Regions from separate parts of the Cobetia sp. 2AS genome, predicted to be linked through region 2. Evidence: predicted binding sites of a transcription regulator. Region 2 holds the regulator's gene; each other region holds the start of a gene.
What was found. The regulator LexA, encoded in region 2, represses DNA repair genes until DNA is damaged. The targets are predictions, from matches to a motif close to TACTGTNTANNTANACAGTA.

Region 1 (10,306 bases), on a different contig from region 2:
AGAGGCGGTGCTGGCACGACGCAGGCTTTCCTCGATGCTCTGGCCTTCGATCTGGCTTGCCAGGTAATAGCCGATGAAGGTGTCGCCCGCCGCGGTGGTATCCACGGCATTGACGCGGTGTGCCGGCAGCTGGATGCGCTGTTCCCCCAGCTGGTAGCAGACGCCTTCACTGCCCAGGGTCATGACCACTTCGGTGTCAGGCAGGCGTGTGTGCAGCGCGGCGAGCAGGGTGGCGACAGGCGCGCTCTCTTCCAGCTCGACCAGCTGTGCCGCTTCACCGCGATTGAGGAACAGCACCTGGCAGTGTTCCAGCGGCAGGCGCAGGACATCAGCACCCATCGGGGCGGGGTTGAAGGCGATCTTCATGCCCTTGGCATGTGCCAGCTCGATGACCTTGCCCAGTGCGTTGCACTCATTTTGCAGCAGCAGCCAATCTCCCTGCGTCACGCCGGAGAACAGCGTCGCAAGATGCTCATCGGTGAAACCGTGGTTGGCGCCCGGATGCAGAATGATGCTGTTCTCGGCGTGGTCGTCCACCTGGATGATGGCGTGGCCACTGGCGCTGGCGCTCAGCTCGACTTGCGAGGTGATGACACCGGCGCTTTCCAGCGGCTCAAGTGCCCAGCGATCACTGTTGCCAAGGCGGCCCCAGTGCGTGACGTCGCCTCCGGCGCGCGCAAGCGCGAGCGACTGGTTGGCACCCTTGCCACCCAGTACCTGACGGTAGGAGAGACTCGCCAGGGTTTCACCCGGTCGTACCAGGTGAGGTACCCGATAGACATGATCGATATTGATAGAACCGTAGTTGTAAAGCATGCAGCCTCCTTGGGGGCGAGCATCCTAGCAAAGCCTTGGCCGCCTGTCCCCAGTCGTATCACCAAGGTCTGACCTTCAGGTCATGTTTAAGCGTTGAAGCTATTAGCCTCTTGGAACGCAAGAGAAAGTGCATACTTCCTGTCATCTCGCTGGATTCAGGATAGTCGCCCATGTCGGAGTCGAAGCAACCCGCCGTCACGATCAAGAAGTGGGTCTGGCGAGCGCTCTTCACCAGTACCATGATTCCGTTGCTGTTGGTCGAGACCGCCCTGGTGGCGGTGTATTTCGTGTCCAATGACGAGATTCGTGATGCCAACCTCAATTACCTGCAATCCCAGTCGAGCAGCGAGCTCAATCTGGCGATGCTGCGGGAGGCCAAGTCACTCAGCCAGCAACTGGAGCATGTCCAGAACCTGTCGCGCGGGCTCGGTGCCCAGGCAGGCGAACTGGCCATGGGCGACACCGGTACCGGGGTAGCGGCGCGTGAGGTTGCCCGTCACGCAAGCCTGCCCAGCGGTGTCTGGGCCAGTCAGCAGACGGCTGACAATCAGGGCAGCGGCTTCTATCCCGTCTTGCCAGGTCTCGAGCAGGACATCCCCATGGCGCTGCGCATGACGGCGGTCGACCCGATCATGCGCAGTGTCGTGTCCTCGCACTCGGCCGTGGTGCAGTCCTTCGTCACGATGGCCGACTGCTATGTCCGCCTCTTCCCCTATGTCGATCTGGCCTCGCTGGTGCCAGCCGACCACGACTGTCGTGACTTCTCCTTCTTCTATCTGGCCGCACCAGAGGCAAATCCCTCGCGAAACACCATCTGGACCGACATCTACGAAGACCCGGCCGGCAATGGCTGGATGACGTCGGCCGTCAGTCCCTTCTATTCCGAGCAAGGCGAGTTTCTCGGCGTCGCCGGCGTCGACATGACCCTGGACGTGATCGTCAATCAGGTGCTGGCGATGGAGCTGCCCTGGCAAGGCTTCGCGATGCTGTTCGATGCCGAGGGGCGCTCACTCGCCGTCCCGCGCGCCGGTGAGCAGTTGCTGTCGCTGCTGCCGCTGGAGATTCCCGATGCCAATGACCTCCAGGAAGAGGATGTCATTCGGCCCGCCCAGCTGGAGCTGAAAGGTCATGACGTCTTCAAGAGACTCGCGCCCCGTATCCTCGAGCAGCGGCGTGGCCTGGAGAGCGTCAATGTGGCGGGAGCGCCCTACAAGGTGGCGTGGGAGCGCTTGCCGGGCAATGGCTGGATCATGTTGAGCATGGTCGAGGAGAGCGCCGTCTTCTTTCGTACCGCCGAGATCGGGCGCAACTTCCAGCTGGTCGGCATGGCGCTGGTCGGTGGCCTGATCCTGTTCTATTTCACCTTCTTCATTCTCATGAGCTGGCGCACGCACCACATCAGCCGCCGCCTTTCGGTGCCGCTGGCCGAGCTGCGTGAGCGTCTGCATCGCATCGGCATGGGCGCGGAAGTCGAGTCCGCGGGCGGCAGTGGCATCGTCGAGCTGGATGATGCCAACGCCACCGCCGAAGAGATGTACCAGCGCCTGCGCCAGACCCAGAAGGAATTGCAGTCCAGCGAGCGTCGCTTGCTGGATTCCCTCGAAGCCAGTGGCGATAGCCTGTGGGAAATGGACATTCCTGAGCGCATCGTCCAGATCCACCCCAATCTCTGGAAGATGCTCGGCGCTTCGGGCCACGAGCCGTTGGCGATGCGCGAAATGGACTTCGATCGCTTGATTCACCCGGAGGATCTCGAGCAGGTACATGCGCTCAGACACAAGATCATCACTACCTACGGCGAAAGCTGTGAGTGTCAGTACCGGATGCGTGCGCCGCAGGAAGAGGACCTTCAGCAGATCGAGGCGATGGGAATGAACGAGGTAGGCGTAGACGCCGGGACAGGCAAGGCTGGCGACAAGCTTCTGCAACAGCGGGGCTTGGCCGCTGACGGTGTGCTAGAGGGAGGCGCGCTAGAGGGCGACGAGAAGGAGGGTGAGGAAAGAGCGAGCGGCACCCGGTGGGTACTGTTGAGCTCACGCGGTCGTGTGGTGTCGTGGGACGCTGAAGGCAACGCCCTCAAGGCGGCGGGCATGCATATCCGCATCCGCTGACGCCAGGCCACTCATAAAAAGCCCCCGACTCGGCGCATATGCCGGTTCGGGGGCTTTTTTCGTGACGTACCGCTCACACCTGCCACTCGGCGTCAGTGGCTCTCATCGCGAGGTTGAGGCCGCGAGGCTGTGGCCGTGTCAGGCGTGTTCGCTCAGGAATGTCTCGATATTGGCCAGACTGAGATCGAGCATGTTCTGGCGCGCCTCCTGGCTGATCCAGGCATTGTGCGGCGTGACGATCAGGTTCAAAGGCGCACTCGCCGAATGGTGCTGGCTTTCCAGGGCCGAGAGCAGCGAGTGGCCTTCACGTGGCGGCTCCTCCGGCAGGCTATCCACCGCCAGGCCGCCGAGTTGTCCAGTGGCCAGTGCCTCCAGCGCTGCGTCCTCGTCGATGATGCCCCCGCGGGCGCAATTGACCAGCAGTGCACCGGGCTTCATGGCGGCGAGCGCCTGCTCATCGATCAGATGCTGCGTCTCTGGGGTCAGCGGGCAGTGCAGGCTGATGGCGTCAGCCTGGGGCAGCAGGCTTTCCAGCGCGGGGCGCTCGGCAGTGGGGGCTGTGCCCGGTCGGGCGGCAAAGGTCACGCGCATGCCGAACGCCTCGGCCAGCCTGCCCACCGCAGTGCCCAGCTCCCCTTTGCCGATGATGACCAGATGCTTGCCGGACAGCTGCACCACGGGGCGGCCCATCAGGCAGAAGGTCGCGCTGCGTTGCCACTCGCCCGCGGCGATGTCGGTCTGGTATTCCGGCAGGCGGCCTGCCAATGCCAGCAGCAGCATCCAGGTGTGCTGCGCCACCGAGTGAGTGCCGTAGGCATTGACGTTCATGACCCGAATGCCGCGTGCTTCGGCAGCCGCCATGTCGATATTGTTGGTGCCGGTCGCCATCACCGCGATCAGCTTGAGGGTCGGCAGCTCATCCATGTGGTGAGCCTCGATGCGTACCTTGTTGACCAGCACGATGGAGGCACCGCTCAGCCGTGGCACCACTTCCTCGGGCGCGGTCGCTTCATGACAGACCAGTCCTTCCAGGCGGGCCTCGAGACGCGAGAAGTCCAGCCCGTCACCGACGGAGCCGGCATCGAGCATGACGGCCTGCGGTGCGCCGGTGGACGAGGCAGTTTCACACTGAGAGGAAGCGGGCGTGGAAGGATGAGAGGGAGACTGCGCAGTACGATCGTGATCGGACATAGGTGCCTCATGATGGCGTAGGAAGATAGATAGGAAGAGAGAAAGGCTGGCCCGGAAATGACGAGTACGTAGCGTCTGGGCCGGTTTGTGCTTGGGTGTTGCCCCGCACGGGGCCGAGCACGCTATAATGTGCCCCTTTCGCTTTGACTTGAAAGCCGCTCAACTGGCCTTATTGTAGGCGTCTCTTGCTGGTGCTTGCGAAAGCTCTCATGTTGGGGCCGCAGGTGCGCTGAACGCAAGACGCGCCGCAAGGCATAACATTGTCATGGTTCACGGTGCTCAGACAGCCCCGTGACCAGTATTGTCAGGAAAGAAAACCATGCCGATCTATGAATACCACTGCAAGGCCTGTGGCCATCGGATGGACAAGTTGCAGAAGATCAGCGCTGCGCCGCTGACGGAGTGCCCGGAATGCAAGACGGACCAACTCGAGAAGCTGGTCTCCGCCGCCGGGTTCCGTCTGGCAGGCAGTGGCTGGTACGAGACGGATTTCAAGTCCGGCAGCAAGAAGAATCTGGCCGGTGGTAGCGACAGCACCGCCTGACACAGCTGGGATAGTGCGTCAGGCATCAGCATGATGAGGGTCAAGGGCGCCCGGTGGGTACCCTTGACCCTCATCGCCAACGGCAGGCCCTCTGAGACAGATGCGCATCAGCGCGTCGATCATGAATTTGAGCAACAAGGAATCAACATGCGCAGCCACTATTGCGGCAAACTGAACGAGACCCTGATCGATCAGGATGTCACTCTGTGCGGGTGGGTGCACCGCCGTCGCGACCACGGTGGCGTCATCTTCCTCGACATGCGCGACCGTGATGGCATCGCCCAGATCGTCGTCGATCCGGACACCGTCGATGCCTTCGCCACTGCCGACAAGGCGCGCAGCGAGTTCGTGCTGCGTATCAAGGGCCGTATCCGTCTGCGCCCGGAAGGCACCCAGAATCCGAACATGCCGACAGGCATGATCGAAGTGCTGGCCAAGGACGTCGAAGTGCTCAACACCGCACAGACGCCGCCGTTCCAGCTCGACGACCACAACAAGGTCGGTGAGGAAGTCCGCCTCAAGTATCGTTATGTCGACCTGCGTCGTCCCGACATGATCGAGAAGCTGCGTCTGCGCTCGCGCATCACTCACAGCGTGCGCGCCCAGCTCGAAGCCCTGGGCTTCCTCGACATCGAAACCCCGATCCTGACACGTGCCACGCCGGAAGGCGCTCGTGATTATCTGGTGCCGAGCCGCACCTACGCCGGCAGCTTCTTCGCACTGCCGCAGTCTCCGCAGCTGTTCAAGCAGCTGCTGATGGTCGCCGGTGTCGATCGTTACTACCAGATCGCCAAATGCTTCCGTGATGAAGACCTGCGTGCTGACCGTCAGCCGGAGTTCACCCAGATCGACCTCGAAGCCAGCTTCGTCGACGAGCAGGACATCATGGGCATGACCGAGACCATGATCCGTGGCCTCTACAAGGAAGTGCTCGATGTCGAGCTGGGCGACTTCCCGACCATGCCGTACTCCGAGGCCATCAGCCGCTTCGGTTCCGACAAGCCGGACCTGCGCATCCCGCTGGAACTGGTCGATGTCGATGACCTGATGAGCGGCGTGGACTTCAAGGTCTTCTCCGGTCCGGCCAAGGACGACAAGGGCCGTGTCGCCGCACTGCGTGTTCCGGGCGGTGCCAGCCTGTCACGCAAGGAAATCGACGCCTACACCAAGTTCGTCGGCATCTACGGTGCCAAGGGCCTGGCGTGGATCAAGGTCAACGAACGTGCCAAGGGCATCGAGGGTCTGCAGTCGCCGATCGTCAAGTTCATGGAAGACGTCGTGGATGAAGTGCTGGACCGCTGTGGCGCCGTCGATGGCGACATCGTGTTCTTCGGCGCTGACAAGGCCAACATCGTGGCCGAGGCCATCGGTGCGCTGCGCGTCAAGCTGGGTGAAGACCTCAACCTCTACACCCGCGAGTGGGCACCGCTGTGGGTCGTCGACTTCCCGATGTTCGAAGCCGATGCCAATGGCCGTCTGAGCGCACTGCACCACCCGTTCACCGCGCCGTCCTGCACGCCGGAAGAGCTCAAGGCCAACCCGGAAGCGGCACTGTCTCGCGCCTACGACATGGTCATCAACGGCACCGAGCTGGGTGGCGGCTCCATCCGTATCCACGATCAGGCCATGCAGCGTACTGTGTTCGAAGTGCTGGGCATCGGTGAAGAAGAAGCGGAAGAGAAGTTCGGCTTCCTGCTCGACGCCCTGAAGTTCGGCGCGCCGCCCCATGGTGGTCTGGCCTTCGGTCTCGACCGTCTGGTGATGCTGATGACCGGCGCCAAGACCATTCGTGAAGTGATTGCCTTCCCGAAAACCCAGAGCGCCGGCTGCATGATGACCGACGCCCCGGGCGTGGTCAGCGGTGAGCAGCTCAAGGAGCTGAACATCCGTCTGCGTCAGAAGGTCAAGGTCGAAGACGAAAGCGGTCAGGCCTGATTCAGCGGCGCATGACCGAGAGAGTGACTGGTGGGGCCGTCTGGACTGATTCGATCAGACAAGGGCGGTCCCGCAGTGGCAGGTTTGTCCCTTTGGCCTGGTAGGCAAAGGGGCGAGCAAGCCCGACAAGGCGGTGCGAGACTGTTTGCTGGCGTTCACGTCAGGCAATGACAGTGTCGCACCGCCTTTTTTGTGGCATGGTGGCTGGTTATATACACAGTAAGAGCGATGGCGCGATGACGACAGCAAAGACGCAAGGTGTGAGAGACGAGGCGGCAGCATGATCATTCTTGGCATCGACCCGGGCTCACGTCTGACCGGGTATGGGGTATTGGATGTCTCTGCGGCTCAGCCTCGCTATGTGGACAGTGGCTGCATTCGCATGTCACAGGTCAGCCTGGATCAGCGCCTGGCGCAGATCTATGCCGGTATCAGCGAGGTGATCGCCCTGCATCGCCCCGCGGAATTCGCCATCGAGCAGGTCTTCATGTCCAAGAACGCCGATTCGGCGCTCAAGCTGGGCCAGGCGCGCGGGGCTGCCATCGTGTGTGCGGCCAATCACGGCTTGCCGGTGTTCGAATATGGGCCGCGGCAGATCAAGCAGGCCGTGACCGGTACCGGTGCCGCCGAGAAGTCACAGGTGCAGCATATGGTCACGCATACGCTCAAGCTTTCCGCCACGCCACAGGCCGATGCCGCCGATGCGCTGGCCATTGCCCTGACGCATTGTTTCGCGCGTCGACGCCTGACGCCCGGCAATGATCAGCTGGAAGCCTTGGGGCTGGGGAATACCAGTCGACGCAAGGGAACCCGCGTGCGGCGTAGCAGCAGCTGGCGAGACTTCGAGCCCGACGCCTGACATGCCGCTGAGCGACAAATGCGGTATCGTGCTCAATTAATAGCGATTTTTCAGTCACTTGTAGAGTGTCTGCCGAGACTGGCAGCAGCCGATTGCGTGATGCGCCAAACCGCGTGGCATCAGGCTTCGTGCCATCACCCAAGGTATGACTGTCAGAAAGATGCGACAAATTCGTCGTGACACTGGGACATGCCGCCTACGCTTCATCTTTGGTAGGCTTGCCCGCATTGTAACAATCCGTGCAGAGAATCGGGTCTGCGAGCAGCACGATCCCACCGAACACGTTCTCTGCCGAGCAAGGACAGCCGCAACATGATTGGACGCCTGACCGGGACATTGCTGGAAAAACAACCGCCGCAGCTGGTGCTTGACGTACAGGGTGTCGGTTATGAACTGGAAGCTTCGATGAACACCCTGTTGGGCTTGCCGGCCGTGGGCGAACATTGCCAGCTTTACACCCACCTGGTGGTGCGCGAAGACGCGCAGTTGCTGTATGGCTTCGGCAAGGAGCCCGAGCGTCGTCTATTCCGTGAATTGATCAAGATCTCCGGTGTCGGTCCGCGACTGGCGCTGGCGATTCTGTCGGGAATGGAGCAGTCCGATTTCATTCGCTGTGTTCACGATGAAGACAGTCGGGCGCTGACACGTCTGCCGGGCGTCGGCAAGAAGACGGCGGATCGCCTGATCATCGAGATGCGTGATCGCCTCAAGCACTGGACGCTGCCGGCGGATGATGGGCTGGATGAAATGGCGCGTGCTTCGCAGCCACAACCGCCGGTCACCCATCCTCTGGCGGATGCCGAAGCCGCGCTGGTGTCTCTGGGCTACAAGCCTGTCGAGGCGGCCAAGATGCTCTCGGGGCTCGAGACCGGCGCCTCCACGGAAGCGCTCATCAAGGCGGCGCTGGCGCGCAAGATGGCCAGCTGAGGCCCCGCCAGGGCAGCAAACATGCGCCCTATAGTTTCCGTGAAGGAAACGGCGCATCGTGATTGGATTTATTGACTAGGGGTTGGCAGGTTACTGGGGTAGAAAGTGCGCGCTTGAACGCAGATGCGCTAGATCGTTGCACCGCCCTGGCAAACCTTGCCACCTGCCACTGACGCACGTTCATGGCCCATGACCCGCGTCATGTGCGTGACCTGCGTCATCAGGAGTTGAGCAAGCATCATGATGGAGTCGGACCGACTGATCTCCGCGGCGACGCATGATCCGGAAGAGCGGATCGATCGCGCCAACCGGCCACGCACGCTGAGTGACTACATCGGACAGCCCATCGTCCGCGAGCAGATGGAAATCTTCATCAGTGCCGCGCGAGGACGAGGCGATAGTCTGGATCACACCCTGGTCTTCGGCCCGCCCGGTCTCGGCAAGACGACGCTGGCGCATATCATCGCCAGCGAGATGAGTGTCGATATCAAGTCGACCTCTGGGCCGGTGCTGGAGCGGGCAGGGGACCTGGCAGCGATGCTGACCAACCTGCAGGAAGGCGATGTCCTGTTCATCGACGAGATTCACCGCCTGTCACCGGCCGTCGAGGAAGTGCTCTATCCGGCGATGGAAGATTATCAGCTCGACATCATGATCGGTGAAGGCCCCGCGGCCCGCTCGATCAAGCTTGAGCTGCCACGATTCACCCTGGTAGGCGCGACGACGCGTGCGGGGCTGCTGACTGCGCCGTTGCGCGATCGCTTCGGCATCGTCCAGCGCCTCGAGTTCTACGATATCGAGTCACTTACCGACATCGTGGCGCGCAGTGCCAGGCTTTCCGGCATGGAAGTCGAGATGGAAGGGGCGCTTGAGATTGCACGTCGCTCCCGCGGTACGCCACGTATCGCCAATCGCCTGCTGCGTCGGGTGCGTGACTTCGCCGAAGTGCGCTCGGATGGTCGCTTGACGCTGGAAGTGGCCGACAAGGCGCTCAACATGCTCAACGTCGACAGCCACGGCCTGGATCACATGGACCGTCGACTGCTGCTGGCGATGATCGAGAAGTTCGATGGCGGGCCGGTCGGGGTCGATTCATTGGCGGCGGCCATCGGGGAAGAGCGCGATACCATCGAGGATGTGCTGGAGCCCTACCTGATTCAGCAAGGCTTCATGATGCGCACGGCGCGTGGGCGACTGGTTACGCGCTCGGCCTATCTGCACTTCGGGATCACCCCGCGTGAAGAGCAGGCGCGGCTGGGACAGGAAGGAAGTGACGCGCCATGACATCTGAAGGCGCAGGAAATACGTTGAAGGGTGAAGCTGCATGTTTTCACCACACTGTGCGCGTCTACATCGAGGATACTGATGCTGGTGGCATCGTCTACTACGTGAATTATCTGCGCTTCATGGAGCGCGCTCGCAGTGAATGGTTGCGAGCAAAGGGTTTCACGCAGCAAGCCTTGCTTGAAAAAGGCATTCAGCTGGTAGTACACAGCGTAACAAATCGTTATCTTCGTCCTGCGCATCTGGATGACCTGCTGACCGTGACGGCAACGGCAGGCGCCTTGCGCGGTGCACGCTTGACGTTCACCCAGAAGGCGCTGCGCGGTGAGCAGATATTGAGCGAAGCGGAAGTCGTGATCGCTTGCGTCGATGCCACGACCTTGCGCCCCAGACGTTGGCCCGGGGAATTGCTTGCGGCTCTTGAGGTCTGAGATCACAAGGCGCAGATGAGGCCGCTGCCAGTCAGGTGCCGAGACGCCAGGCTGATGAACAGATTATTTATCGTGTCACTGATTGACGGTGGCACAGACTGAACCAAGTAAAGAGGGATTTCCGTGGAAGATTCGATGTCGATCATTTCGCTGTTCGTGAACGCCAGTCTGGTCGTTCAGGCAGTCATGTTGCTGTTGCTGGCAGCTT
Region 2 (10,306 bases):
ATGACAAGGGATGACGCAGGCCATGCACCAGGGCGTCATCCCACAGGTTGCGGCTCTTCTCGGCATGCGCCGCCAGGCGGGTGAGCACCACTCGCTCGATGAGGTGCAGCAACAGCACCGCCAGCAGCAGCAGAGCGAGATTGATGCCCCACAGCGGCAGACCAAAGGTCTGCTCGACCCATTGGCGCAGCGGCTCGACCCATTGATTGATCATCTCTTCGGCAGGCGCTGCCAGTTTGTCGGCAGCAGCCTCGGTGGCGGATTGCTCAGCCATGGGAATTCCTTGCCAGTCTTCGACTCGAAAAAGGCACCGCGTGCCTGGTTATTGCGCGCTACCGGGCTCAGAGGCCGACCGTGCGTCAGATGCGTCAGACGCCTCGGCAGCGCCTAGCGTGCCCGAGGGCATGGCAGCCTGCTGTGATGCCTGACTGGCCGCCATCGATTCGAGCCGCGCGTGGGTGCGCCGCCAGCGCGCCAGCCCCACCAGGCCATCCAGCGTCGGGCGAGCTCGCGCATAGCGCAGACGCGCCTGGCGCTTGCCACGGTGGCGCTGCTCATCGTCATCGAGGCTGTCGAGCACTTCGCGCGCGGCGGCCGGGTCATTGCAGACCAGCGCCATGTCGCAGCCGGCGTCCAGCGCCAGGCGCGCACGCTCTGCCGGGCCGCCTTCCGCGACGGCCGCCGCCATGCCGAGGTCATCGGAGAAGATGGCGCCCTTGAAGCCGAACTCTTCGCGCAGCAGACCCAACCAGCTGGGCGAGAAGCCCGCGGGACGAGCATCGAAATCCGGATAGATCACATGCGCCGGCATCACGCCGCCCAGACGCTCGGCGAGGGCCGCGAAGGGCTTGAGGTCATGCTCGCGCAGCTCGCGGAATGGCCGCGGGTCGACCACGCGCTCCAGATGGGTATCTGCCGAGATGCCACCATGCCCCGGGTAATGCTTGCCGACGGCGGACATGCCCGCCTCCTGCAGCCCGTCGATGAAGGCGCCGCCCACCGCGATGACGTCTTCCGGCGTGGCGCCGAAGCTGCGATCGCCAATGATGGTCGAGCCCGCCACATCGATATCCAGTACCGGCGCAAAGGTGATATCACAACCGATGGCTGCCATTTCCATGCCCAGCAGCCAGCCGGCATCGCGTGCCAGACCCAAGCCTGCGGCCTGGGCGTCTTCGCCGCAGCCATCACAGTCACGCCCGAGACAGCACTGTGCCAGGCTGCGCATCGATGGCAGGCGTGTCACGCCCTCGCGCAGACGCTGGACGCGCCCGCCTTCCTGATCGATGGCGATCAGCAGGTGCGGATTGACGCTGCGAATCTCGCGGCTCAGCTCCAGCACCTGCTCGGGAGAGGCGCAATTGCGCGCAAACAGGATGACGCCCCCGACGGCAGGGCGTGCCAGCAGTTCACGTTCGTCGCGGGCGAGGGTCAGCCCCGCAACATCGACCATTACGGAGCCCAGTGGCTGTGTCATGTCATCCTTCCTGTCCATGGCCTGCGGCAGTGATGTCCCGTGAAGAGAGGAATCACGACCGCCAGGACTTCATGTCTTTTACGGGGCTCGGCAGCCTGGAAGAAACGTGATGAATCAGGCTGCCAGCGCGAGGAAAGGCGCAATTCTAGCCGACTGAACCCCTATCGAACAGTCGCGGCCAGCTGCGCCCCGGCAAGGGGCTGTCACGTAGATTCCGGTGACAGCTCATGGAGGGTATCAGACTCGGACACCAACGCCTTCAGGCATGCAGCAGCACCGGAGTGCCGGGCACAGCCTCGGCAAAGAGTCGCAGCAGGTCGTCATCACGCAAGCGAATGCAGCCGTGGGACGCCGCTACCCCCATGGGCTCCGTGCTGGGCGTGCCATGAAAATAGATGTAGCGACGCAGGCTATCGACCCGCTCGCCGCGGGCATTGCGACCACGATTGACGCCGAGCTCGCGGCCGCTGAGCCACAGAATGCGCGTCAGGATCCAGTCTCGCTCAGGATGCTCCAAGGCAAGCTCGGGCGTGAACACCTCGCCCGTGAAGCGCCGGCCGCGATAGACGGCGCCACGCGGATTGCCCGCCCCGATGGCGGCACGAATCACATGCCAGCCGGTTGGCGTGCAACCGCTGCCGTCGAGCTCGCCGATACCGTTGAGGCCGCTGGAGATCGCGCAGGCGTGCACCAGCGCATCAGAGCTGGCCGCGGGGGGCGGCGCATCACGACTGCCACTCGGCGCGTCATTGCGTATCTCAAGGCTCTGGCGCGAGAGGTCCACCGCTACCCAGCAGGCCATCAGCTGGCCGCCTGGGTGACCGCCTCACCATCCCCGAGCGAGGCAGGCAGCGGCGCTGCCATCGCCGCGACCACCACCGGCCGCATGTGCTGGATCAGCTCACGCACCGTGGTGTGATGGCCGTACTCGGCCTCCTCGATATCGCGCAGCGCATCCAGGCCCGAGAAGGTGAAGATCACGCTGCCGAGCATGAAGTGCAGACGCCAGAAGCGCTCGTTGTCCGGCAGATCAGGCGTCGCCAGCTTCAGAAGCTCGGCGAAGCGGCTGAAGACCGTGCCGTAGTGCTCGCGGATATAGCGCCGCATGTGGCCCTGACCCTGGGTATAGGCCAGCCCGAGCAGGCGCATGAAGGTACGCAGGCTGTTGCGCTCGGCCGGCACCTCCAGCACGGTACGCGCCATCACCTCCAGCAGGACCTCCAGCGGCACCTGACGCCCGGCGTATTGCTGCTCGACGCTGTCGAGTGCCGCGTGGAAACGCTCACTGAACGGGTCGAGATAGCGCGCGAAGACCGCCTGGATCAGCGATTTCTTGGAGCCGAAGTGGTAGTTCACCGCCGCCAGATTGACCTTGGCCTTGCTGGTGATGTTGCGCAGTGAGGTCTCGGCGAAGCCGCGCTCGGCGAACAGCACCTCGGCAGTATCGAGGATGCGGGTAACGGTATCGGTCTGGGCCATGGGCGGAACCCTTGTCAGGTAGAAAAGGACTGGAGTCGTAGGTCACGGCGCAAGCCCCGCGCGGCGACTCTCTCATGAGGTGGTGCAGGTTCACCGCAAGGCGCGTTCGATCATGACACCCGTGAGCACTACCATCGGCGAACATTCGTTTGAAACACTTTGATTCTAGCGCGCCATGCCATGACTGACAATTCTCTCGCGTTTCAAACGCCAGAGGTTTAGCCAAGCCTGATATTCCCTCAACGCTGACCGTGCTGATTCAAGGACTCGTCATGCTCGGTGACTGACCACCCCGCCAGAGCCAGGCAGGGTTCATCTCCAGACATTCATCTCCAGAAATTCACTTCCAGACATTCACTTCCAGACATTCCCTTCAAGAAAGAATGCCTCGGATATCGGCAGGAAAAGTCGCCAGACAGCGATAACCCGGCGACTACCTGCCCTATGAGGCCACCACGCAAGCCACGATGCCTTGCATGACCGCCATGACTGGATACAATGACAGTTGTATGGATGCACACCCCGTGCCGTCAGCTCAAGATGCCCCCCAGGCCAAAGGCAATGCCATGACCCAGCCGCTTACTCCGCGCCAGCAGGATGTCTTCGACTTCATCATCAAGACCATCAAGTCCTCTGGCTACCCGCCGACGCGGGCCGAAATCGCCCAGGCGCTGGGCTTCCGCTCGCCGAATGCCGCCGAGGAGCATCTGCGCGCCCTCAAGCGCAAGGGCGCCATCGAGATGGTGCCGGGCACCTCACGCGGCATTCGCGTGCCGTCGCTGGCTGACGTCGACGACAGCGCCAACGATGGTCTGCCGGTGATCGGGGAAGTGGCCGCCGGCAGCCCGATTCTTGCCAGCGAGCATATCGACCGTCACTGCCCGCTGCCGAGCGACTACTTCTCGCCGGCTGCCGACTACCTGCTGCGTGTGCGCGGCGTGTCGATGAAGGACGTGGGGATTCTGGAAGGCGACCTGCTGGCCGTGCACCGCACCAGCAGCGTGCGTGACGGGCAGATCGTGGTGGCACGTCTGGGGGATGAGGTCACCGTCAAGCGCTTCCGCCGTGACGGGCATTACGTGTGGCTGGAAGCCGAGAACGAGGACTTCTCGCCGATCAAGGTCGACCTGCGCACGGACAGCCTGGAGATCGAGGGTCTCGGGGTGGGCGTCATCCGCGATGGTGGCCTGCACTGAGGCCTTGACCAGCAGCGCTTTTCTCGCAGAGTTCTGAGCAGCAGAAAAGCCGCACGCATTGCACAAAAAAACCCGCCTCGAGGCGGGTTTTTTTGTGCGCGAAGCGCGAGCGATGAATCAATGCACGATGCCTTCTGACTGCTCGTCCTCGTCTTCTTCGCCATCCCAGAGGCGAGTCCGGGTGATGGCGTGGTCGATCATCTCACGCGCGACCTCGAAACGATTGTCACGCAGCAGATCAGCGGCCTCGTCCGAAATGCGAATGCTGAGCAGCGGCTCACCTTCGCTTTCCGCGGCGCGCAGAATCACTTCACCATCTTCCATTTGCACAATTTCAAGTACGGCGGGATCGGACACGTCATTCCTCCTGCACGGCATCTCGCGAGATACCGGCGTCGTTGTAATCGTCAGCGCGACGGCTGGCAAGCCCGGCACCGCGTTGCCATCAGCGACGCAGAAAAAAGTACGACCACAGCCAGAGCCATGGTCGTACCGGAGAATGCAGGGCTTGCCACAATGCGATCAGTCTAGCACCCGTGAAGGCGAAACGTCACCCGCTTGCCATGCGCCAGTCATCACCAGCGTGCAGCACCAGATCAACGCCTTGACCTACCACTCGACACTCGACTCGCGCAGCTGCGGCAGCAGCGCCTTGAATGCCGTGATGGCGGCGCTGAGACGCTCGGCCAGCGAGGCGCTCGAGGCTGCCGCGATGATCAGACCATCACCACGCGAACGCGATTCCTCGCGGCGAGCGACGCCGCCCTCTTCATGCAGGCGGGTCACATCCGCGACCAGCTCAGACAACCAGCTGTCGGAGCGCTCCAACAGGCTGCGCAGCTGCTCGACCTCTGCGATGGGCGTCGGCGGCGACGCCAGGCGCTCGCGCCAGCTACTCTGCGGCCAGCGCGCCGTCACGGCACACTCTTCCAGCAATGACGCCAGCGCCAGCTCCAGCAGAGCGAGCGCGCCCTCTTCACCGGCCATGCGACGCGCCACGGCATGCTCATCGTCGCCAGAGGCTGCTGACTGGGCCAGCAGCAACTCGGCCTGATACAGCAGCTGATTGGTACGGGCACGCTGGCTCATCAGCTCTTGGCTCCCTTGCGCTTGTCCTCGACGACCCAGCGGCCGTTGTCGTAGGTCGCCTTCCAACCGGTCGCCTTGCCTTCCTCATCGGTCATGACGTACTGAGCCTTGACCTTGCGCGAGAAGCGAATCTGCGCCGGACGTCCGTCCGGGTCCTGATCCGGGGCTTCGAGAATGAAGTGATACTTCTCCGGCAGCTCGTCGGCATGCGCCTTGAGCTCCTTGACCAGCGGCGGACGCGTCTCGCGATTCTTGGGGAATTGGCTGGCCGCCAGGAACAGGCCACTGGCGCCATCGCGCAGCACGTAGTGGTCCTCGACCTTGACGCAGGCAAGCTCCGGCATCGGAATCGGGTCCATCTTCGGCGGCGCCACTTCACCGGACTTGAGCAGCTTGCGGGTGTTCTTGCAATTCTCGTTGGTGCAGCCGAAGTACTTGCCGAAACGCCCGGTCTTGAGCTGCATGTCGGAGCCGCACTTGTCGCACTCGATCACCGGGCCATCGTAGCCCTTGATGCGGAACTGACCTTCCTCGACCTCATGACCGACACAGTCCGGGCTATTGCCGCAGACGTGCAGCTTGCGCTGCTCATCGATCAGGTAGCTGTCCATCGCGGTGGCGCAGATCGGGCAGCGACGCTTGGCGCGCAGCGCATCCGTCTCGGCATCTTCACCGGCATCGGCCGCCACGGCTTCATCGCCCGGCAGCAGATCGATGGTGGTCTTGCAGCGCTCCTTGGGCGGCAGGTTGTAGCCGGAACAGCCCAGGAAGACCCCGGTCGAGGCGGTACGGATCTGCATCTCACGCCCACAGGTCGGGCAGGCGATGTCCGTCGGCACCGGCTGGTTGGGACGCATGCCCTCTTCGGACTGGGCGTGGTCCAGCTCGGCCTTGAACTCGGCGTAGAAGGTGTCCAGCAGCTCGCGCCAGTTGCGCCCGCCGTTGGCCACCTCATCGAGATAGTCTTCCATGCGCGCCGTGAAGCCGAAGTCCATCAGGTCCTTGAAGGACTCGCTGAGGCGATCGGTGACGATGTCGCCCAGCTTCTCGGCATAGAAGCGACGGTTTTCCAGCGCCACGTAGCCACGGTCCTGGATGGTGGAGATGATGGCGGCATAGGTGGACGGACGACCGATACCGCGCTTCTCCAGCTCCTTGACCAGGCTGGCCTCGGTGTAACGCGCCGTGGGCTTGGTGAAGTGCTGCAGCGGCTGCAGCTCGACCAGGTCCAGCTTCTCGCCGATGGCGAGGTCCGGCAGCGACTGGTCCTCTTCCTTCTTGCCCATCGGCTTCATGACACGCGTGTAGCCGTCGAACTTGAGCACACGACCCTTGGCGCGCAGCTCGTAGCCATCCACTTCGATGGTCAGCGTGGAGGACAGGTATTCGGCCGGCAGCATCTGACAGGCCACGAACTGACGCCAGATCAGCTCATACAGACGCTCGGCGTCACGCTCCATGCCGGCGAGATCTGTGGCGCGGCGCGACACTTCGGAAGGACGAATCGCTTCGTGCGCTTCCTGGGCGCCTTCCTTGCTGGAGTAGACGTTGGCCGCTTCCGGCAGGTAGTTGCTGCCGTATTCTTCGCTGATGAAGTCGCGCGCCGTGGCCACCGCGTCCGCCGACAGATTAGTCGAGTCGGTACGCATGTAGGTGATGTAACCCGCCTCGTAGAGACGCTGGGCCATCATCATGGTCTTCTTGACCGAGAAGCCGAGACGACCACTGGCCGCCTGCTGCAGGGTCGAGGTGATGAACGGCGCGTTCGGCTTGGAGCGCGTCGGCTTGTCTTCACGATTGGTGATCGCGAGCTTGGCCGTGCGCAGCGCCGCGATGCGATCCATCGTCTCCTTCTCGCTGGTCGGACGGAAGGCCTTGCCATCCTGACGCGCCAGCTCGAAACGGATCGCTTCACCACTGGCGGCGGCCAGCTCAGCGTGGACATCCCAGAACTCTTCGGGGATGAAGGCGCGGATCTCGCGCTCACGCTCGACGATCAGACGCACGGCAACCGACTGCACACGACCAGCGGACAGGCCACGAGCGACCTTGGCCCACAGCAGCGGCGAGACCATGAAGCCGACGACGCGATCCAGATAGCGGCGTGCCTGCTGGGCATGCACGCGATCCATCTTCAGCTCGCCCGGCTCATCGAAGGCCGCCGTAATCGCCTTCTTGGTGATCTCGTTGAACACCACGCGCTTGTAACGCGAATCGTCGCCACCGATGGTCTCGCGCAGGTGCCAGGCAATCGCCTCACCTTCGCGGTCCAGATCCGTCGCGAGATAGATGGTGTCGGCTTTCTCGGCCAGACGCGTCAGCTCGGAAACGACCTTTTCCTTGCCGGGCAGGATCTCGTAATGCGCCTCCCAGCCATTTTCCGGGTCGACCCCCATGCGGCGGATCAACTGGGTCTTGGCCTTCTGCGCCTTGTGAGCCGCCTTGACCTCGGGCGACATCTTGCGAGTCTCCGCCGCCTGACGGGCACGTTCCTTGGGGTCGGTGGCCTGCTTGCCGCTACCGCTGGTCGGCAGGTCGCGGATGTGCCCGACACTCGACTTCACCACGAAGTCGTTGCCGAGATACTTGTTGATGGTCTTGGCCTTGGCGGGCGACTCGACGATCACCAGTGACTTGCCCATGGTTGCTCGCATCTCCTGGCCGGCGCTGATTGCGCCGGCGAATGACTCGTCGCGCTGGGTTTTGTCCCAGCCGAAAAATGCGCCTACCCTACCCCAGCATTTCAGCGCTGACCAGCAATGTTGAGACTGACGCCTCGTCAGGGCGGCTCGACAGGTCGCCTCTGCGACAGCCTCGAGACATGCCCTGCCACCCGCCATGTCAGCATGCGGCTTGCGCCGAATGACATCGACAGCCATCAGGCATGTGGTCGTGGCAATCCGGCATTCCAGCCGGACTTGAGCATAGGTCATCAGCGCATGGCAGCGGTCAACGGGCCCGGTACACGGGGCCGGTACAGGGTCTGCGCTGGGCCGATGAGCGAAGATTTCGCTCAGCAGGGTATTGCCACTATATAGGTAGCACTGGAATGGCTGTCAGTGAAAGCCAGCCGGCGGACATTGGCGTGACGGGGCGGTCACCACGACGCTGCCGCAGAGAGCATGCGACGCCTGGCCGTCAGGCGTCGAAATGAGGGGCCGCGCCCGCATGGCGTAGCGCGGCATACCCTAGCGCCCCAGCCCATGTCCGCGTACCCGCGACAACGTATTCGCAACAATCGCTCGGCATTCTTCACGTCACCCCTTGCAGTCCCGATCGTGATCACGAGAATGGACAACGACAGCCGACGATACTCGACAGGCTCCCTTTCAGCCTTCAATGTAGTAAAATGACAACAACCTGGTTTGCGTTTTCAGCCAGTCCATCACGCCAGTGTTCAAGGAGTATGCTTTCATGCCGCACGCGTTCAACGGCCCGATCCGCCGCACCAAGATTGTCGCCACTCTCGGCCCTGCCAGTGACAAGCCGGGTGTGCTCGACGCGATGATTCGTGCCGGAGTCGATGTGGTACGCCTCAACTTCTCCCACGGTAGCCCCGAAGACCACCGCATGCGCGCCGAGGCCGTACGTCAGGCCGCTGCCGCCCAGGGCCGCAGCGTCGCCGTACTGGGCGACCTGCAGGGTCCGAAGATCCGCATCGCGCGCTTCAAGGATACCGCCGTCAAGCTGAGCGAAGGCCAGCCGTTCATCCTCGATATCGGCCTGGGCCGTGATGAAGGTACCGTCGAGCGTGTCGGCTGTGACTACCAGGAACTGGCCGATGACGTGGTCGCGGGCGACGTGCTGCTGCTCGACGATGGCCGTGTGGTGCTTGAGGTCAATGAGCTCAAGGGCAACGAGATCCACACCACCGTCAAGGTCGGCGGCAAGCTGTCCAACAACAAGGGCATCAACAAGCAAGGCGGTGGCCTGTCTGCCGAAGCCCTGACCGACAAGGACAAGGCTGACCTGAAGACCGCCATCGATATCGGCGTCGACTATCTGGCCGTGTCCTTCCCGCGCAGCGGCGCCGACATGCAGCTGGCACGTGAACTGCTGGGCGAGGAAGGTCGTGACATCGGCCTGATCGCCAAGGTCGAGCGCGCCGAAGCCGTGGCCGACGACGCCGTGCTGGATGGCATCATCCTCGCCAGTGAAGGCGTGATGGTGGCGCGTGGCGATCTGGGCGTCGAGATTGGCGATGCTCAGCTGATCGGCGTGCAGAAGCGCATGATCCGCCGCGCGCGCAGCCTCAACCGCGTGGTCATCACGGCCACCCAGATGATGGAATCCATGATCAGCGCGCCGCTGCCGACCCGCGCCGAAGTCTTCGACGTCGCCAATGCCGTGCTCGACGGCACCGACGCCGTGATGCTGTCGGCCGAGACCGCCGCCGGCGACTTCCCGGTCGAGACCATCGAGACCATGGATCGCGTCTGCCTGGGCGCCGAACGTGAGCGTGCCGCGCAGGAATCCCAGCACCGCATCCACGAAGGCTTCAGCAAGACCGACGAGACCATCGCGCTGTCCGCGATGTATGCCGCCAACCACCTGACTGGTGTCGTGGCCATCGTGTGCATGACGGAATCCGGCTATACCCCGCTGATCGCCTCGCGCATCCGCTCTGGCCTGCCCATCGTCGGCCTGGCGCAGGACCAGAAGACCCAGCGTCGCATGGCCCTCTACCGTGGTGTGGTGTCACTGCCCTTCGATTCCAGCGAATTGCCGGCGGCAGAAATCAATCGTCGCGCCATCGCGGAGCTGGAAGCCCGTGGCATCGCGACTCGCGGTGACCTGGTGATCCTGACCCGTGGTGACCAGATGAACGCACATGGCGGCACCAACACCATGAAGATCGTCACTGTCGGCAGCACCATCGACTGATCGGCCTCGCTGGCCTCCCGCCCCGGGCCTTTCAGGGCGGGAGGCCAGCGACATTGCCCCATCCTCAGGAGGTCAGGGAATGAGCGAACAACGACCCAAGCGCCAGGCACGGCGCACCCTGCCAGCACGCAAGCGCATTGCGCTGGTGGCGCACGATGGCAAGAAGGATGAAATGCTGGCG
Region 3 (10,306 bases), on a different contig from region 2:
GAACACCGGACATGCTGCTTGATTATCGTGCTCGGCATTCGCCGAGCCTGTGTCCCGCTGCCGACTTCGGCCAGGTGCCTGTCACTGGACAGACGCGCGCCAGAAGCGGCAAATTCAGGTTGCAAAAAAGCGGGACGAAACCGAAAAATCAGGTTTCATCCCGCTTGTTATCATTCTTCGGAATGCTGCTGGCCCGAGCGCTGCCAAAACGGCAACCAATAGGGCGGCCAAGAACGTGGCCAAATTGGGTAGAGATTACCGGAATCCTTGGGTGCTGACCACCCCACGCATGCCCCGCCAGCAGGCGACAAGGCCCACGATACGGTCGTTTCGTCGCCGCGGTCAGCTTGACGAAACCCTTGGCCGAGCCGGGACACTGCACAGCGCTTGTAAAGCGACGCAGTCCAGCGGCGCAAGGCGGCCAGAATGGCTCACGCTTGCGCCGCATCCTGCCCACCGAGACAGCTTTCAAGAAATTCTCCTGAATGTCGCCAGACTGTCATCTCAGCGCTTGGCTCTCCATTTCGCTCCCCACTTTGCTCTCTACTTCACTCACTTGAGCCCCAGCACATCCTGCATGTCATAGCGGCCGACTTCGCGTCCTGACAGCCATTCGGCCGCGCGTGCCGCGCCCTTGGCGAAGGTCATGCGGCTCGACGCCTTGTGGGTAATCTCGATGCGCTCGCCTTCGGTGGCGAACATCACGGTGTGCTCACCGACGATGTCACCGGCACGCACGGTGGCGAAGCCGATTTCCTTGTCGGTACGCGGGCCGCACTGACCTTCACGTGCAAAGACACCGTGGGTGGCGAGATCACGCCCGATGGAATGCGCCACGGCTTCGCCCATCGCCAGCGCCGTGCCGGAAGGAGCATCGACCTTGTGGCGGTGGTGCGCCTCGATGATCTCGATGTCGTAGCCGGCATCGCCCAGGGCACGCGCGGCGGTTTCCAGCAGCTTGAGGGTCAGGTTGACGCCGGAGCTCATGTTGGCCGCGAACACGAAGGGCACGCTGTCACGGTAGCCATCCAGCTGCTCGAGCTGCTCCGGCGTGAAACCGGTCGTGCCGATCACCATGCGCTTGCCGTGCTCGGCGCACAGCGCCAGGTTGGCCAGCGTCACCTGCGGTGCGGTGAAATCGATCACCACATCGAAGTCATCCACCACGGCAGCCAGACTGTCGCTGGCGACCACGCCCAGACGACCCTGACCGGCCAGCTCACCGATGTCGACGCCCGCCAGGGAGCTGCCGGATTCGACGATGCCCGCCGCCAGCGTCAGACCTTCCACTGCACCGACGGCCTCGACCAACGTGCGTCCCATGCGTCCGGCGACGCCCATGATTGCGATACGGGTCATGCTGACTCCTGCCTGTTGTGGGTCTTGAGGGTGACAGCCCGCGAGCATGCCCCGAGCGAGCGTGCCACCTATGCTGTGGCCACGAGTATATCAGCCGCCTGCAGCGTTGGCTGACGTCATGTATTTGTGCCGGTTACGCGCTAGAGTAGCCTCGTACCAGGTTGTCTCCTGTTGATCGTCATTTTTCTCATCACCGCTCAGTCTCCGGAGTCAGCATGCCTGCACGCCAATCCCCCGCCTCGCGCCGCTGGCGCATGCTCCAGACCCTCGCTGTCACCACGGCGCTCGCCGGTCTGTTGAGCGCCTGCGGCGTTCATCCGCGCCCCTACACGCTGGCATCGCCGGAACAGAAGAGCGAGTTCCCGGAAATCCAGTGGTGCGGCACGCTCAGGCTGCCGGGCAAATGGCTGGATGACACTCCCGTCGGGGGCCTGTCGGACATCGGCTGGGACCAGGACGAGTCACTGCTGTATGCCGTGTCGGACCGCGGCTGGCTGCATCGTCTGCGGCTCGCCTTCCGTCACGGTGAGCTGGTCGGGGCCAAGGCGCTCAATACCTACACCCTGCGCGACGAGACCGATGTCTCGCTGCGCGGCGCCCTCAGTGATGCCGAGGGCCTGCAGCTGCTGCGCGCGAACAATGACCGCCGCGGCGATTCCCGCCTGGTGATCAGCTTCGAGCAGCAGCCACGCGTCGAGCACTTCCTGCCCAGCGGCCTGGCCGTCAGCGAGCCTTTCACCCCGATGGGTGCGCGTGGCGCGGCGCCCAACAACGGCATGGAAGCCCTGACCCTGCACCCGGAATACGGCATGCTCGCCGGACTGGAAGCCACGCCGGAGGGCATGAGCGAGGGCATGACGCGCATCTTCAGCCTCGACGACAAGCACGAGTGGAGCTACCCGCTGGCCAGCGACACCGGCTCGAGCCTGACCGCGATGGAGATGCTGCCCGACGGTGACATGCTGATGCTGGAGCGCGCCTTCTCACCGCCCTTCCCGCTGGTGATCAGTCTGCGCCGCGCGCATCTCGGTGAGCCCGGCACCCAGGTCGAGGTGCGCACCCTGGCACGCCTGTCGAGCGGCGATGGCTGGTCGCTGGACAACTTCGAAGGGCTGACGCACCTGGAAGGCAATCGCTTCCTGATGATCTCGGATGACAACTTCAGCAGCTTCCAGACCACGCTGCTGAGCTGCTTTGCCGTCATCGAACCCGAGGCCTTCACGGCTGAATCAGCGCCGGAATAGCCATGCCCCGGGCTGGGTTACTGGATTGAGTTACCAGAATGAGTCACCGGACTGAATTGCTGGACAGAGCCACCGAGCCTGAAACGCGAGAGCCCCGCACTCGACAAGTCGAGTGCGGGGCTCTCTGGCATGAAGGCCATCCACGGGGCTGGCCCGCGGACGGCAAGGCGAATGCCTAGGGCTTCATGTCTTCGAAGAACTTCTTCACGCCATCGAAGAAGCTGTTCTCCTTCGGTGAATGGCTCTTGCCGGTATCACCGAGGCTCTGCTGGAACTGACGCAACAGCTCCTTCTGCTCTTCATTCAAGCTGACCGGGGTCTCGATGACCACCTTGCACAGCAGGTCCCCGGCGGGGCCGCCGCGCACCGGCTTGACGCCCTTGCCGCGCAGACGGAACAGCTTGCCGGTCTGGGTCTCGGCCGGAATCTTCAGCACGACACGCCCGTCGAGGGTCGGCACGTTGAGCTCACCACCCAGCGCCGCATCGACGAAGCTGATCGGCACTTCACACTGCAGGTGACGACCATCGCGCTTGAAGATCTCGTGCTCGCGCAGGTTGACCTGCACATACAGATCACCTGACGGCCCGCCATTGACACCACCCTCGCCTTCGCCGTTCAGACGGATGCGATCGCCGGTGTCGACGCCCGGCGGAATCTTGACCGAGAGGGTCTTGGATTCCTGGACGCGGCCTTCGCCGTGACACTTACGGCACGGCACGCTGATCTTCTCGCCACGACCGTGGCAGGTCGGACACGCCTGCTCGACCGCGAAGAAGCCCTGCTGCATGCGCACCTTGCCCATGCCATTGCAGGTCGGGCAGGTTTCCTTGCTGGAACCCGGCTCGGCACCATCGCCATCGCAGTGGCCACAGGCTGCCAGGCGCGGCACGCGGATATCGACCGTGGTACCGGCAACCGCCGATTCCAGATCGAGATCCAGGTTGTAACGCAGGTCGCTGCCGCGCTGCGGAGCGTTCGGGTTGCGACGACCACCGCCGCCACCGAAGATGTCACCGAAGACATCGCCGAACACATCGCCGAAGCCGCCGGCACCACCACCGCCAAAGCCGCCGCCACCGAAGCCGCCGCCGCCCTGACCATCGACACCGGCATGACCGAACTGGTCATAGGCGGCGCGCTTGTCAGCATCGGACAGCACTTCGTAGGCTTCAGAGACTTCACGGAACTTCTCGGCCGAAGTTTCATCATCCGGGTTGCGGTCCGGGTGATGCTTCTGGGCCAGGCGTCGGTACGCCTTCTTGATGTCCTTGGTGTCGGCGCCACGCTCGACACCAAGCACTTCGTAATAATCACGCTTGGACATGGATCAGGTCCGCCTGGATTGCTGGCAGCCTGAGGCTGCCGGTCTGTTCTGGAATGCCGGTTGTCACCGGTGGCTCGCGGCTAGCGCAAGGCGCCACCGATGCAAACGACAACGCGGGACACCTTCACAAGGCTCCCGCGCTGTCATCAGACGTCGTTCAAGAAATCCCTCAGGACTTCTTGTCGTCGTTGACTTCCTCGTACTCGGCGTCAACCACGTCGTCGTCCTGCTTCTTGCCAGCCTGACCTTCGGCAGCCTGCTCACCCTGGGCGCCCTGCTCGGCGTAGAGCTTCTGCGCCAGGTTGCCGGACGCTTCGGTCAGTGCATCCAGCTTGGCCTGGATCGCATCCTTGTCGTCGCCTTTCAGGGCTTCTTCCAGCTCGGAGATCGCCGTCTCGATGGTTTCCTTCTCGCTGGCTTCGGCCTTGTCACCGGCTTCGGTCAGGGTCTTCTTGGTCGCGTGAATCATGCCGTCGGCCTGATTGCGCAGCTGGACCATTTCCTCGAACTTCTTGTCTTCGTCGGCGTTGGCTTCCGCGTCACGCACCATCTGTTCGATCTCGTCGTCGGACAGGCCGCCGGAAGACTTGATGACGATGGACTGTTCCTTGCCGGTCGCCTTGTCCTTGGCGGACACGTTCAGGATACCGTTGGCATCCAGGTCGAAGGCGACTTCGATCTGCGGCACACCGCGCGGTGCCGGCGGAATGTCGGCCAGGTCGAAACGACCCAGAGACTTGTTCTGCGCGGCCTGCTTGCGCTCACCCTGCAGGACGTGGATGGTCACCGCGCCCTGGTTGTCGTCAGCGGTGGAGAACACCTGAGACTTCTTGGTCGGGATGGTGGTGTTCTTCTCGATCAGCGGCGTCAGCACGCCACCCATGGTCTCGATACCGAGGGTCAGCGGCGTCACGTCCAGCAGCAGCACGTCCTTGACGTCGCCGCCCAGCACGCCGCCCTGGATGCCGGCACCGACGGCGACCGCTTCATCCGGGTTGACGTCCTTGCGGGCTTCCTTGCCGAAGAACTCGGCCACCTTGGACTGCACCAGCGGCATGCGGGTCTGACCACCGACCAGGATGACGTCGTCGATCTCGGAGGCGGACAGGCCGGCGTCGGACAGCGCGGTCTGGCACGGCTTCAGGGAGCGTGCGACCAGGTCGTCGACCAGAGACTCGAGCTTGGAACGAGTCACCTTGACGTTCAGGTGCTTCGGACCGGTGTTGTCAGCCGTGATGTAGGGCAGGTTCACGTCGGTCTGCTGAGCGCTGGACAGCTCGATCTTGGCCTTCTCGGCGGCTTCCTTCAGACGCTGCATGGCGAGGTTGTCGCCGGACAGATCGATACCACTGTCTGCCTTGAACTGGTCAACCAGGTAGTTGATCAGGTGCATGTCGAAATCTTCACCACCCAGGAAGGTGTCGCCGTTGGTGGCGAGCACTTCGAACTGGGTCTCACCGTCGACGTCGGCGACTTCGATGATGGAGATATCGAAGGTACCGCCACCCAGGTCGTAGACCGCGATGGTCTTGTCACCACGAGACTTGTCCATGCCGTAGGCGAGGGCTGCGGCAGTCGGCTCGTTGATGATGCGCTTGACGTCGAGACCCGCGATGCGGCCGGCGTCCTTGGTCGCCTGACGCTGGGAATCGTTGAAGTAGGCCGGCACGGTGATGACGGCTTCGGTGACTTCTTCACCGAGGTAGTCTTCCGCGGTCTTCTTCATCTTCTTGAGGATTTCCGCACTGATCTGCGGCGGTGCCATCTTCTTGTCTTTCACCTGCACCCAGGCGTCGCCGTTGTCGGCTTCGACAATCTTGTACGGCACCATCTTGATGTCTTTCTGAACCACATCATCCTTGAACTTGCGACCGATCAGGCGCTTGACCGCGAAGAGAGTGTTCTCCGGGTTGGTCACTGCCTGACGCTTGGCCGACTGGCCGACCAGAATCTCGTTGTCGTCGGTGTAAGCGATGATGGACGGTGTGGTGCGACCGCCTTCAGCGTTTTCGATGACCTTGGTTTTCTCGCCGTCGAGCACTGCCACACAGGAGTTGGTAGTACCCAAGTCAATACCGATGATGCGTCCCATAATCGTATACCTCGAATCTGTTGCTAGCCTGAAAGATAAGTCTGGATGTCGGCACCTTGTGTCGGTGCCTGAACTTGTTTCTCTAGATGGGGTCGCGTGTCAGGGTTTCAAGACCCGGCCGGGCAAATTTTCCCGGGCCGGATCGCCCTGAGCCCCCACAGGGCGCGATCCAACGCCTATCGGGCGTCGGGAGCGCGCAGGCCTCAGGAGGCCTTGCTGACTGCCACCATCGCCGGACGCACCAGGCGGCCATTGAGGGTGTAACCCTTCTGCATCACGTCAATGACGCTGTTCGGCTCCGCGTCCGGGGACGGCACCATGGCGACAGCCTGATGGTATTCCGGATCGAAGGGCTCGCCGTGCGGATCCAGCTGCTCGACGCCTGACTTGTTCAGGGCATCCAGCTGCATTTTCAAGGTCATCTCGATGCCTTCGACGTGGGTCTTGGCCGCTTCGTCACCCGACATGGATTCCAGTGCCTTCTCGAGGGAATCCACCACCGGCAGCATTTCCTTGACGAACTTCTCCAGCGCGAACTTGCGCGCCTTCTCGGCGTCCTGCTCGGCACGACGGCGCGCGTTCTGCGCATCGGCAGCCGCACGCAGCGCCTGGTCCTTGGCTTCCTTGACGGCCTGCTCAAGCTCTTCGACCTGGGCGGCCAGCATCTCGGCTTCCGGGTTGTCCACCAGAGAGCCTTCGGCGCCGGTATCGTCGGCATCCAGTACGTTGTCGATCACTTCACCTTCCGGCGTTTCCGGCTGCGGCTCGGCATCGCGAGCGGCACGCTGAAGCTCTTCATCCATCGGGGTCTGCGGGTCCTGAGCCATGCTGATCTCCTGCGGGCCGGCGTCTATGCGCCATTGCCCTGATTCGTGGCCTGCTGAGCTTGTCGCGAAGCATCACGCGTACTGGCTGACAGACAGGCCATGAGTTGCCTTGAGAGGCAGCAAGGCCAGGCCATTGCTGCCGACTGAAAGTGTCAGTGCCTCTATATGGGGACAGCACATCGCTTCTCAAGCCTTGCCGCAGGCTTTTCTCCCCACTGAGTCCGGCATGGATTGAAGGCCACCCGAACGTGCTGTATAAAAAGCCATGTTCACTGTATAAACATACTGTATGGCGACACCGTAGCCCGCCCATCGAGTCCGGGTCCGCTGATGTTCTCCCAGCACGGCGTACGTCAAAGCCCCCTCGGAGGTAGTCATGCTGCTGCAACTCGCCATCCAAGATTTTGCCATCGTCGAAACGCTGGAACTCGATTTCCGCCGCGGCATGACCGCCATCACCGGCGAGACTGGTGCCGGCAAGTCCATCCTGCTCGGCGCCCTCGGCCTGTGTCTGGGCGAGCGTGCCGATGCCGGCAGCGTGCGGCATGGCGCCGACCGCGCCGACCTCATCGCGCGTTTCGATATCAATGAGCTTGGCGACGCCCGTCAGTGGCTGGATGAGCGCGAACTGGGCAGCGACGACTGCCTGCTGCGTCGCGTCATCACCGCCAGCGGCCGCTCCAAGGCCTGGATCAACGGCACGCCCTGCACCATCGCCGACCTGCGCGAGCTGGGCGAGCACCTGATCGACATCCATTCCCAGCACGCCCATCACTCCCTGCTCAAGGAAGAGACGCATCTGCGTCAGCTCGACGAATATGCGGGCCTGGAGACTCAGGCTGCCCAGTTGCGCGAGGACTTCCGTCACTGGCAGGAGGCGCATCGTCGCCTCAAGCGCATGAGCAATGATGGCGATGAGGTGCGTGCGCGCCGCCAGCTGCTGCGCTATCAGGTCGAGGAGCTCGATGAACTGGCGCTGTGCGAAGGGGAGCTGGAAGCCCTGGAGCAGGAGCAGGAAACGCTGGCCAATGCCGAGCAGATTCTGGCCGAGGCGCAGTCCGCCGCCGAATGCTGTGATCACGACGAAGAAGGTGCGTTGCCACGCCTCAACCAGGCCCTGGCGCGCCTGGCACATCTGCCGGGCAACGAGCATGGCTCACTGGCCAGCGCACTGGGTATGCTCGAGGAAGCGCGCATCCAGATAGAAGAAGCGGCGCGTGAACTGCATCGCTTCGTGGAAGTCACCGAACTCGATCCCGAGCGTCTGGCCTTCGTCGATGAGCGCCTGAGCCGCATTCACCAGATCGCACGCAAGCATCATGTGATGCCGGACGAGCTGCATGGCCTTCATCAGCGCCTGAGCGAAGAACTCGACGGCCTGGGTGGCGATGAGGAGGCCATCGAAGCCTTGCGCGAAGAAGTGGCTCAGCGTCGCGAGGCCTGGAAGGGGCTGGCGAGTGAGGTAAGCGCCAAACGCGCCACTGCCGCCCCGCAACTGGCCAGCGACATCCAGGACCAGCTGGCCTTCCTCGGCATGGGCAAGGCCACCTTCGAGGTCGCCATCGAGGCGCGGGAGCGCCCGCAGCCCGAGGGCATGGAACGCATCCACTTCCGCATCAGCGCCAACCCGGGCCAGCCGCCACGTGCGCTGGCCAAGGTCGCCTCCGGCGGCGAGCTCTCGCGTGTGTCACTGGCGATCCAGGTCGTGGCTGCCAGTCGCTCGACCATCCCCAGCCTGGTCTTCGATGAAGTCGATGTCGGTATCTCCGGCGCTACCGCCGAGATCGTCGGTCAGCTGCTGCGTCGCCTGGGCGACAAGGGCCAGGTGCTGACCGTCACTCACCTGCCGCAGGTCGCCGCACAGGCGCATCAGCACCTGCATATAGAGAAGCAGGCCGAGAAGGACACGACCCGCACGCACATGGCGCTACTGGATGAAAGCGGCCGTGTGCGCGAGCTGGCACGCATGCTGGGCGGCATTCACCTTTCCGAGCAGACCCTCGCCCATGCCCGCGAGATGCTGGGCGCTGCCGACAGCCGCCACTGAGCGCTGTCGTCAAAGTCGCCGTTCATGCACTGCCAGCGACGTCCATTCGTCCAATGATGCTCCTCAACAAGACGAACGCCAGAGTCATGGATTGAGGAAACATGAACGCCAGATACACGAACGGCCGCCCCTGAGGGCGGCCGTTCGTGTATCTGGCCGGAGAAGGCTCTCCGGCCACGTCATCCCTGACGCAACCCGCGTCAGCTGTCGCTCTTGTCGCCCTTGGGGCGCACGTAGAGCACTAGCGCATGCTCGACCAGCTCATAGCCGTGCTCCTCGACGATCTCGCGCTGACGGCGCTCGATCTCGGGATCACAGAACTCTATGATCTCGCCGCTGTCCAGACATACCATGTGGTCATGGTGTTCTTCCTGGGACAGTTCGAAGACGGCGTGACCGCCATCGAAGTTGTGACGCATCACCAGTCCCGCTGTTTCAAACTGGGTGAGCACACGATAAACCGTCGCCAGACCGACATCTTCGCCAGCCTCAAGCAACGCCTTGTACACGTCCTCGGCACTCAGGTGTCGATCCGTCGATTTCTCGAGGATCTGCAGGATCTTGACTCGCGGTAGGGTTACCTTGAGTCCCGCCTTGCGCAGTTCATGGTTCTGATCGGCCATGCTGGGGTACTCTTCGCAGTCGCTTGATGTATCAGGTATGATCGGCCAAGGCAAAACGATAGGGAATCTTCAGGGCAAATGCAAAACTTGATCAAAACAGTCGCCTTTTGCAGCGCCCTGTCGCTGCTCACCGGGTGCAGCTACTTCAGCGTCTACAAGCGCGACCTTCCTCAGGGCAACCTGATCAAGCCGGAAATGGTCGAGCAATTGAAGCCGGGCATGAGCCGCGAACAGGTCATCTACGTGATGGGCTCACCGCTGCTGACCGCCCCCTTCAGTGAGGATAGCTGGGACTACGTCTATCGCCTCAAGAAAGCGGATGGCGAAATCATCAACAAGCGCGTGACGTTGACCTTCGCAGGCGATTCACTCTCCAACATCGACAAGAGCGGCGACATCGACCAGGAAACCGTCATCGTGCCGGACCTGGACATCGACCCTCGCGCGGCACAGCCTAACCGTGCTGAACCCAAGGCAGGCGCAGCCGACCTGCCTGAAGAGCGCTGATCACTGTCCTCTTCACTCAGTGACAAGCCAGAAAAACAGCGGGGCACCTTTCAAGGTGCCCCGCTGTTTTTGATTCTCGCCTACATCTCGTCTTACTGAGCGGCGCGAGCAGCCTTGTCGGCGCGCCGCTTGCGCGCAAGCTTGGGGTCGGTGATCAAGGCGCGATAGACCTCGACTCGATCCCCGGCGTCCAGCACATGCTCATCGGGTTTGCGCAGCGCCTTGCCGAAGATGCCCAGGTCCGCCTCGAGAAACACCTCGGCGGCAATCGTCGGAAAGT

Region 1: ruvC (crossover junction endodeoxyribonuclease RuvC) is a predicted target of LexA. The motif match lies at 6,800-6,819, and genes of this name have one in related genera.
Region 3: recN (DNA repair protein RecN) is a predicted target of LexA. The motif match lies at 7,120-7,139, and genes of this name have one in related genera.

The regions. Positions count from the first base shown of each region.
Region 1 is NZ_JARWKQ010000009.1:64,215-74,520, forward strand. Features, by position in the region: gene QD356_RS17190 (ribokinase) at 1-816, opposite strand, end outside; gene QD356_RS17195 (hypothetical protein) at 987-2,927, shown strand; gene QD356_RS17200 (D-2-hydroxyacid dehydrogenase) at 3,066-4,118, opposite strand; gene QD356_RS17205 (zinc ribbon domain-containing protein) at 4,438-4,662, shown strand; gene aspS (aspartate--tRNA ligase) at 4,810-6,597, shown strand; gene ruvC (crossover junction endodeoxyribonuclease RuvC) at 6,878-7,456, shown strand; gene ruvA (Holliday junction branch migration protein RuvA) at 7,769-8,383, shown strand; gene ruvB (Holliday junction branch migration DNA helicase RuvB) at 8,624-9,667, shown strand; gene ybgC (tol-pal system-associated acyl-CoA thioesterase) at 9,664-10,098, shown strand; gene tolQ (protein TolQ) at 10,234-10,306, shown strand, end outside.
Region 2 is NZ_JARWKQ010000001.1:305,456-315,761, reverse strand. Features, by position in the region: gene QD356_RS01390 (mechanosensitive ion channel family protein) at 1-274, opposite strand, end outside; gene nagZ (beta-N-acetylhexosaminidase) at 323-1,477, opposite strand; gene QD356_RS01380 (L,D-transpeptidase) at 1,737-2,279, opposite strand; gene QD356_RS01375 (TetR/AcrR family transcriptional regulator) at 2,279-2,956, opposite strand; gene lexA (transcriptional repressor LexA) at 3,523-4,152, shown strand; gene QD356_RS01365 (hypothetical protein) at 4,270-4,509, opposite strand; gene QD356_RS01360 (DUF6586 family protein) at 4,762-5,241, opposite strand; gene topA (type I DNA topoisomerase) at 5,241-7,883, opposite strand; gene pyk (pyruvate kinase) at 8,656-10,125, shown strand; gene QD356_RS01345 (methylglyoxal synthase) at 10,205-10,306, shown strand, end outside.
Region 3 is NZ_JARWKQ010000005.1:294,455-304,760, reverse strand. Features, by position in the region: gene dapB (4-hydroxy-tetrahydrodipicolinate reductase) at 553-1,359, opposite strand; gene QD356_RS14640 (esterase-like activity of phytase family protein) at 1,575-2,603, shown strand; gene dnaJ (molecular chaperone DnaJ) at 2,779-3,930, opposite strand; gene dnaK (molecular chaperone DnaK) at 4,100-6,022, opposite strand; gene grpE (nucleotide exchange factor GrpE) at 6,226-6,849, opposite strand; gene recN (DNA repair protein RecN) at 7,226-8,896, shown strand; gene fur (ferric iron uptake transcriptional regulator) at 9,097-9,519, opposite strand; gene bamE (outer membrane protein assembly factor BamE) at 9,598-10,026, shown strand; gene QD356_RS14605 (RnfH family protein) at 10,119-10,306, opposite strand, start outside.